2 regions of the Cobetia sp. 5-25-4-2 genome follow, and region 2 is predicted to be linked to the other one. Evidence: predicted binding sites of a transcription regulator. Region 2 holds the regulator's gene; the other holds the start of a gene.
The links. Region 2 encodes FNR, which switches genes on or off when oxygen is low (the NO sensors DNR and NnrR bind a similar motif). Its sites were predicted from a motif close to TTGATNTANATCAA; they were not measured.
Positions count from the first base shown of each region.

Region 1 (4,423 bases), on a different contig from region 2:
CGTTGTCCGGGGACGAGTTGCCCCGTGGCCATCTCGGCTTTCAAGCGCGTCGCCAGCTGTTGGTAGCGCGGCGTTGATGGAAGGTCTTGAGTGCCACTCATGCGGACTGTATCCCCTGAAAAAGCCATTCTCTGTATCTTGTATCCCCTGGTGCCTTCGCGGCAAGCTCATGTCACATCACGCCGGCGATGCCTGACGCGCTCGGTGTGAGCGCTCCTCGGGACAGTGAGGTCCCGTCTCTCGTGCTCTGGAGTCAATCTGATGTGGATGCCGTTGACCTTCGTCTTCCTGTTCGCCACCGGGTTCATCGCCGCACGTTTCGGCACCCTGGATGCTGAGCCTTTCACGCTGCTGCTGGTGCGTAGCCTGCTGGTACTGCCGGTGCTGGGGCTGATCCTGTGGATACGCCGCAAGCCGCGCCAGTGGGGGCAGCGCCATGACAAGCTGGCTCAGATGGGCATCGGCATGCTGTTGCACGGCGCCTATCTGGGTGGCGTGTTCGCGGCGGTCAAGGCCGGGCTGCCCGCGGGGCTGACGGCCTTGCTGGTCAGCCTGCACCCTCTGGTGACGGCGGCGCTGTCACTGCCGCTGTTCGGTATCCGTCTGGGCGCCAGGCAGTGGCTGGGGCTGGGGTGTGGCGCGATTGGCGTCAGTCTGGTGCTGGGGGCGGGCGTGCTTCAGGGGGCAGGCGCCGCAAGCGCCACGCTCGAGTGGCCGATGATCGGCCTGCTGTGGTGTCTGGTGGCGCTCATCGGCGTGTCCAGCTCGACGCTGTGGCAGAAGCGTGTCGGTGGTCGGATGGGGCTGGTGGAGGGGCTGGTATTCCAGTATCTGGGAGCGGGCTGTGTCTTCCTCATCGCAGCCAGCAGCGTAGGTAGCTTCGCCTTCGACCCGACGCCTCGTCTGCTGCTGACCCTCGCCTGGCTGGTGATCGCCATCTCGGTGGGTGCCATCTGGTTGCTGATGCTGATGCTCGAACGTGGCGAGGCCCACCAGGTCGCACGTACCTTCTTCCTGGTGCCACCGTGTGCCGCGCTGATGGCCTGGTGGCTGTTCGATGAGCAGTGGACCGCCTTGATGGTGATGGGAGCGGCGCTGGTCGTGCTGGGACTGGTGCTGGATCGCCCCCGTCCGGGCAAGGTAGCCAGGGCGCCGGCTGACGACACGTCGCCGTCAGCGCCCGAGACGTCGGCACCGAGCAGCGGGCAGGCCGCCTCGCGCTGATTCGCCCTGAAAGCACAACGCCCCGCCGGCCCGTGATGGGCTGGCGGGGCGTTGTCGTCAGTGGTCAGTCAGATGCGCGACTCAGAAGCGATAGCTGATACCGGCCATGGTCACGATCGGGTCGATCTCGACCTTGTCGTTGACGCTGCCCGCCACGGTGACATCGGAATCGATATCCAGATACCAGGCAGCGACGTTGGCCGCCCAATGCTCATTGATGACCAGGTCGACACCGATCTGTGCGGCCGCGCCCCAGCTGTCATCCATCTCGAGCTTGGTGCCGTCATCGAGGGTTTCATCGGAGAAGTGGGTGTAATTGACGCCTGCACCGATGTACGGCTGGATGCGGGAGTCGCGTCCACCGAGAGGGTAGTACTGCAGTGTCAGGGTCGGTGGCAGATGATCGACGGAGCCGGCCTTCTGGCCATTCAGTGAGATGTCATGCTCGAAATTCTGCGCGGCCAGCAGCTCGATCCCCAGGGTATCGGTGAAGCGATACCCCAGAGTGAAGGCGAAGGCGCTGTCATCATCGACGTCCACGTCGGCACCGATGGCATCGATGCGACCGTTGTCGCTCTTAGGCGAGACCTTGGCGACACCCGCACGCGTCCAGAACTGGCCGGCACCATAATCGAGGTTCTCGAGGCCTGAGTCAGTCGACGAGAACGGCGCAGCGACAGCCGACGTGGCAGTCAGCGTGAGTGCGGCCGTGATCGCCGCCATGCGCAGCGGGCGTGAAGAGGACCGGCAGAAGGAGAAGGGCAAGAAGGACTGTGCGGCTGACATGTTCGCTCCCGAAGTGACAGGGGGTGAGAAAGGAGATGTCAGTCTAGGAGCTCATGTCGACGAAAAATTGATCCATGACAAGGGTTTGCCGTCATGTCCGACAAGGGTCCGTCACACTTGATTCAAATCAAGTTCCGTCTGTCTCGCCGACTGTCCGCGCATGCAAGAACGCCGCAGGCCCTGAGGCCTGCGGCGTTCTTGTGCGTCGTCAATGAGGCAAGGGGATCACCCCTGATGCGTCATGGCTCGGCGCGGCTCGTCAGTGCGTGTTTCAGCACTTAGAAGCGGTAGGTGACACCGGCACCGACGGTGACCGGGTCCAGCTCGGTGTCGTTCACGTCCTGGCCGTTGATCTTGGTGTCGGCCTTGACGTCAGCGTAACGAGCGAAGCCATTGACGGCCCAGGATTCGTTGATGTTGAGGTCAACACCCAGCTCGGCAGCAGCGCCGTAGCTGTCGTCGATGTCCATGCTCTGGCCACCGGCAGACTCACCGGAGAAGTGGGTGTAGTTCAGGCCGACGCCAGCGTAAGGCTGAACGCGAGCTTCGGTACCGCCCAGCGGGTAGTACTGCAGCATCAGGTTGATCGGCATCTGATCGAAGCCACCGTCGCTGTTTTTCCAGTCGGTGCTGAATGCTTCAGTGGACTGCAGAGCAACTGCCAGGTTGTCGTGGAACATGTAGCCCACGGAGCCGGCGAAACCGGATTCATCCTTGGCGATCAGGCCATTGCCGTTGTTGCTCTTGCCGTCGACCTTGGCAACGCCGCCGCGCAGGAAGATGTCGCCCTTGCCGTAGGCCAGTGCAGATTGTGCACCCATTGCCATGGTGCCGGCGATGACGGTAGCAGTCAGGATCTTGATGGTTTTCATGTGATGTTCTCCTTGAAGCTTGTGGCCTCGGGGGCTTCCTGTCGGCGGTGCCTGGCGAACTCGGGGGATGTACCGAGTGTGGCAAGGCTGCCTTGTTCAGGGGACGAGATGAACTATAAAAAACACTGTTCTTTTTGGCAAGCATTTTTTTAGAACAATGTTTGAAAACATATTTGACGTCTTGTTAGCGGATGTTACCGATTATTTCAGAAAAGGTGCATGTCTCGAGGATGAGACTGGAGGTGGCGCAGGACAGCGACAGAGCCGTTCATTTTCACGACAGATTCATGAGACGTTGGTCGTAGGCGGCTCGTGAGGTGAGCGCATGCTACGCAATGCGTGATGCGCCCACCAGTGTGGGAATTCAGCGACGCTTGCGCTGGGCACGTGCTTCAAGCTCGTTGAGCCATCGACTGACCTCGTCACTCTGCGCGGGACAGTCGAGGTAGACGGCCAGAAACTCTCGCCACTCCGCTGCCTGCCAGGCCTTGAGGCGGCGCCACAACACGTAGAGGTCGCGCTGGCACTCGTGACGGCGCAGCACGAAGCGTCGGGTCTTCTCCAGGTCGATGATGACGGCATCCATCTGTTCCTGCATGGCGCTGGTACCGTCGGCGAGGGGCTGTGGGCGGCTGAGGAACAGATGCTTGGGGAACAGGCAGCCGTGCATCATGCCGGCCTGATGAATCTGTCGCACGAGACGTGCGCTGGCAGTGATGACTTGCGTGCGTCGGGTATCGTCCAGCGCCGGCCAGCGTGCATGCCAGTGGTCCAGATCATCGCGGCCGTCGAGATCGAAGGTGATCAGGATGGCGCGCCACTCCTTGCCGGTGCGGCGCTCGCCATACCAGCCGGCATCCACCGAAGGAATGCCCAGCGCGTGATAGTGGCGGATGGCACGCCACTCGCGCGAGAAGGTCGGCTCGCCCAGTGGGCGTGACAGGCTGCGGCCCAGATGGTTGGTCTGGCGCTTGAGGTAGAGGCGATGTGTCTGGCCCTGCTCGTCCTCGAGAGTGAGCAGCGAGACCGTCGAGATGCCTCCGCGCTCACGGTTAGGGGCATCGACGTCCTGGGCGGCCACGTGCCACAGGGCCTCGAACCGGTTCAGGCCGTGGTAATCCAGCAGATTCCCCAGGGCGGGGTCACAGTAGTCGGCATGGCCACGGGGCGCCGTGGCACGTGGGCCCCGAGAGGCGCTGGACAGGGAGTGGCAGGAAAAGGAGGTCATGGCAAGTTCACGAGCGAAAGAGGGGAGGTGGGTCACGGGCAATCCCTGCCGCAGGACCCAGCGATGGATCGCCCTATGATAGTTAGCCTGCTGGTGAAGTGATAGTCGCTGATCGGCAACTCCTGTGTCTGCGCATTCAACACGCGTCGCAGGATTGTCCGAGCCGTGCATGGCTGCTGTCGTGCAGGCCCGCGCGCTGTGGCGTGTGGTGGAAGGTCGCAGGTGTCGTGCAGGTGCGCGAGGTTAGAGCGTTGAGAGGCCGCTGGCGGTCCACTGCGCGCCAGCCCAGCAATGATGCGGGCCATGGACGTTT
Region 1 is NZ_BLWK01000001.1:585,401-589,823, forward strand. Features, by position in the region: gene HXS65_RS02565 (PLP-dependent aminotransferase family protein) at 1-101, opposite strand, end outside; gene HXS65_RS02570 (DMT family transporter) at 262-1,224, shown strand; gene HXS65_RS02575 (OmpW family protein) at 1,306-2,010, opposite strand; gene HXS65_RS02580 (OmpW family protein) at 2,289-2,882, opposite strand; gene HXS65_RS02585 (lipopolysaccharide kinase InaA family protein) at 3,247-4,110, opposite strand.
Region 1: HXS65_RS02575 (OmpW family protein) is a predicted target of FNR. The motif match lies at 2,128-2,141, and genes of this name have one in related genera.

Region 2 (4,423 bases):
CCAGCCCCTTCACTCTCACCGTCTGGCCATCATCAGCTTCTGGCTGCTGGTATTGCTGCTGCCCTGGAGCGGCGCGGTGCTGCTGCATGCCAGTGCCCTGCCCCAGTGGAGCCAGGCGCTGGGAATGGCGATGGGGCTCCTGCTGCTGGCGCCGGGACTGGCCATTCCTCTCAACGGCCTGCTGACCCTCAAGGCGGACTGGCCCTCCCTGCGCCATCATCCTCAGACCTGCCTGCTCGGCGCAGCCCTGCTCTTTCTGGCCATCAGCGTGATGGAGCATGTGGCACTGTCCATCGCCCCGCTCAACGACATGACCTTCAGCGCCGCCGGCAGCCTCTCGCCGGCCGGCACACTGGGCGTCATCGGTCTGGTCAGCGTGCTCATGCTCTACCGTCTGCGGCTGCCTGAAGCACCCTCGGCGCTGATCATGACCCACGCCTGGCTGGCCATCGCCGGCACGTTGCTCTGCATCGCTGCCAGCTGGACCACCACCCTGCTGCAGGGCAGCCTGTGGCATGCCGTAGACGCAGAGGGACAACCGCTGCACTCCCTCGCCGACGTCCTGGCGGTGGCTCGCCCGCCGATGCTGATGACGCTGGCGGGGCTGAGTTGCTGGGCACTCGGCCTGCTGCTGATGGCAGCATATCTCCTGCGCGCCTCCCGCCGACCCATCACGCGCCCCTCTACCCAGCGCGCTCATCACCACATCGGGCATTCACACGCTCGGGGGAGGACACCGGCATGAGACACGTACTGCTCGAACGGCATCCGGGCCTGATGGCCGCGCTCTGCGTGATGGCGGCAAGTGTCGGCGCGCTGGCCCAGTTGCTGCCTCTGGGGTTTCAGGAGGCAGGGCAAGAAGTGACACCGCTGGATGCGCTGGCGCTGGAGGGACAGCGCCTTTACCTGCGGGAAGGCTGCCAACAATGCCATACCCGAATGGTGCGGGATCTGCCGGGAGACCAGGCACGCCATGCAAGCCGGGACGCCGCCTCCCGCCACCTCATGGAGCGACCGGCCCTGTGGGGCAACGCTCGTCATGGCCCTGACCTGAGCCGCCTCCCGGCGGAACATGATGAGGCCTGGCAACGCCTGCACCTGTACTCGCCGCGCCACAAGGTGGCGGATTCCAGCATGCCGGCCTACCCCTGGCTGTTCGAGCACGCCCTGAGCGGCGAGGGTGTCGCCGAGCGAATGCGGGCCCTGCAGGCGCTTGGCGTGCCCTACCGAGACGACGAGATCCTCGCGGCGCCCGCCCGGGTACGCGGCAAGGCCGAGGCGACCGCTCTGCTGGCCTATCTTCAACAGACGGATCCCCCTCGGCACTCATCCGCGACAATACCCGACCCGACAGGGGAGACACTCGCCACACTGACACTGACGACAGGAGCTGCACCATGAACCTGCTGGCAAACGTCGATCTGCCACTGTTCTGGCAGGCATGGATCAGCATGCTCACGCTGGGCAGCCTGGCCTTCTGCACGCTGTTGCTTGTCGGGCTTCGCTCGCGCAGCACCTCACCCGATGATGACCTGCAGGGAGATGGGCCAGGCGACGAACACCGCATTGACGGCACCCCTCAGCCGGACAGGCCGCTGCCGCTGGTCTGGAGTCTGCTGTTTCTGCTCACACTGCTGGTCAGCATGGGGCAGATCGTCATGTCCTTGAGTGGATGATGTCACCTGGCTCTCCCGAGTCGGATGAGGCAGGGCGTCGCAACCTGCCCCTTCGGGAGGTTCTGCGTCTAGAGTCATGCAGGACATCACGACACAATCAGAATTATCTAATATAATGCGCGCGATTCACGGAGCACTTCACATCCCGCCCCACAGGACGGGAACCCGTTCTGGGAAGTGCGCCTGACAGGTATCATTGACGGACAGCACCGACAGGCAGCAGCGACTCAGTCCATGAGGATGCTGCCTCTCCGTACAGGACCATGGAATCGCCCTGTACCAGGTGTCGCACCCGGACACCCCCACCCGAAACCCGCTCCCCACGAGTTTCGGCGTAATGCCCCAGGAGAGTCACCATGACGGCCCAGACAACGGCATCCCATCGATTGCGTGCGCATGAAGCACGCTGTCAGACCTGCTCGCTCAGCTCACTGTGTCTGCCGCTGGCACTGAACATGGAAGCCATCGACCAGTTCGACTCCATCATTCGGCGCCGCGCGCCGCTCAGAAAGGGCGAGGTTCTCTTCACCCAGGGCGAGCCCTTCGACTGCGTCTTCACGGTGCGCTCGGGCAGCCTGAAACAGATCAACACCGAGAACAGTGGCACGGAGCAGCTCACCGGTTTCTTCCTGCCCAGCGAGCTGGCTGGACTGGATGCCATCGACAGCAATGCCTACCCCGGCAGCGCCGTTGCACTCGAGACCACGACCGTGTGCGAGATTCCCTTCGATCGCCTCGATGCGCTTTCCGCCCAACTGCCGGAACTGCGCACCCAGCTGTTCAAGAGCCTGAGCAAGGAGCTGCATGAGGATCGTCGGATGATGATGCTGCTGTCGCGCAAGACGGCAGATGAGCGCCTGGCCAGCTTCCTGGTCAACCTCTCTCAGCGCTTCCGTCGCCGCGGCTATTCGCCATACAGTTTCCGTCTTTCCATGTCCCGCGCCGACATCGGCAATTATCTGGGACTGGCCGTGGAAACCATCAGCCGTATCCTGACGCGTTTCCAGGCTCAGGGGCTGGTGGATATCCAGGCCCGCGAGGTCCATATCCTACACCTGGATGGCCTGATCGAGCTGGCAGAAGGAGAGTGTCAGGGCGGTCGCTGACCCCCGTGATGCCATCTCTCTCACCACGAAGGCCCGCCACATCCTCATGTGGCGGGCCTTCGTGTTTTCCAGACAGCGCCAGGCGGCTCGGAGACGCTCAGCGATTCTGCAGACGGTTGTAATCCAGCAACCCGGCCTCGACGGGACGATCCGCATAATTGGCACGCAGCACGCTGTCCGAGAACTGCCAGAAGCGTGGGTCGGTGCGCCGCACTCCGATATCGGCCATCAGCTGTCGATAGTCCGCCTCATCCTTGAGCACGGCGACCCGCCGTGCCAATCCCTGCAGCGACTCGGGTGTCAGATGCCAGAAGGCATTCGGATAATCCCCGGCCACGCCGCGCAGCACATCCAGCGTATCGCGCTCAGGACGCCGATTGGCTTCCTCGTCGAACAGACTGGTGATGTTGGCATGAGCCGAGTTGCGCAGCACGCTGAACAACTGTGGGTGCTCGCTTCCCTCCCGTTCCAGCGCAATGATGGTGACTTCCGGCAGCAGGCTGGCCGCCAGACCACTCACCTCGCTCAAGGCCTTCAATTCGCGGCGCACGGCATCATCCTCCAGCGTCTCCAGGCTACGCTCGTGGACAAGTTCCGGCGCCAGGCGCTCGCGCAGGCGGCGCATCAGCCCAATGCGCGCCTTCTCCGGTGAGGAAAGCTCTCCCGGTGTCCAGACGATATCGCTCGGGGCATCAAACTGGGGCGGCTTCTTGAACAGCAGCTTTTCCAGCCCAGAATCCACATCCTGATACCAGCCGTCATGCACTGCCTGACGCTCGCCGGCAGGCAGAAGCGCCAGCAGGTTGTTCTCGCCTTCCATGCGCAGGAAGTCCATGTACAGGCGCGTGGTCAGCTGGTGGCCGAGGTTGCCATAGACATCGAAGCCGGCCACCAGCAGGTAATGGATGCGCTCAAGCATCGGGTAATCGATCACCCAGGCCGTCTTGGGCACATTGCCGACCAGCCCTTTCATCACGGCGGCATTGTCGAAGTGACGATAGACCGTCAGGGCGGCATTGGGGTTGTGATCGCCACCCTCGCCGCCTTGCCAGCCGCTGCCGTCCCACAACAGCTGCATGTCCAGACGCAGATTGCCGTCCTCGTAGGCCTGCATCATCAGCTTTTGCTTGGCCTGCAGATAGGCCTGCTGCTTGCGCTCGAACTTGATCCACGAGGAGATGGGCAATGCATTGCTGCTCTGCTCGGCAGGCAGGCTGAGATTCTCGCCCTCCCGTGCCAGGGTGCGCTCGACCTGCGGCAGGCTGAACAGTGATGGATCGGTGAAACTGACCCAGAAGTGGTCATTGATGACGTCCACGGCCACCTGGCCACGACAGACCGGCCCCTTGATGAAGCCCATGATGGTGTTCTGCGATTCATCCAGCATGAAGCGGTAACGTGACTCGGCAGGGATCGCCTCGAACGTCAGGAAGGGATTGGACGCCGTCTTGAGGTCATAGCCAGGCAGGTCATCCACCGTATAGTCCGGCGCGAGGAACAGCGACTGCCAGCGTTCCAGGCGCGCGTCACTCAGCGAATAGGGCAGATGATTCTTGGCCAGGATCGTCGAGCGCTCCTGCCATAGACGGTAATAGACGCGAGGACGCCCGGCCTCGTCATGCGGCATGACGTCACGACCAT
Region 2 is NZ_BLWK01000003.1:355,584-360,006, forward strand. Features, by position in the region: gene HXS65_RS09055 (cbb3-type cytochrome c oxidase subunit I) at 1-745, shown strand, start outside; gene HXS65_RS09060 (cbb3-type cytochrome c oxidase subunit II) at 742-1,401, shown strand; gene HXS65_RS09065 (hypothetical protein) at 1,398-1,676, shown strand; gene fnr (fumarate/nitrate reduction transcriptional regulator Fnr) at 2,033-2,782, shown strand; gene HXS65_RS09075 (fatty acid cis/trans isomerase) at 2,880-4,423, opposite strand, start outside.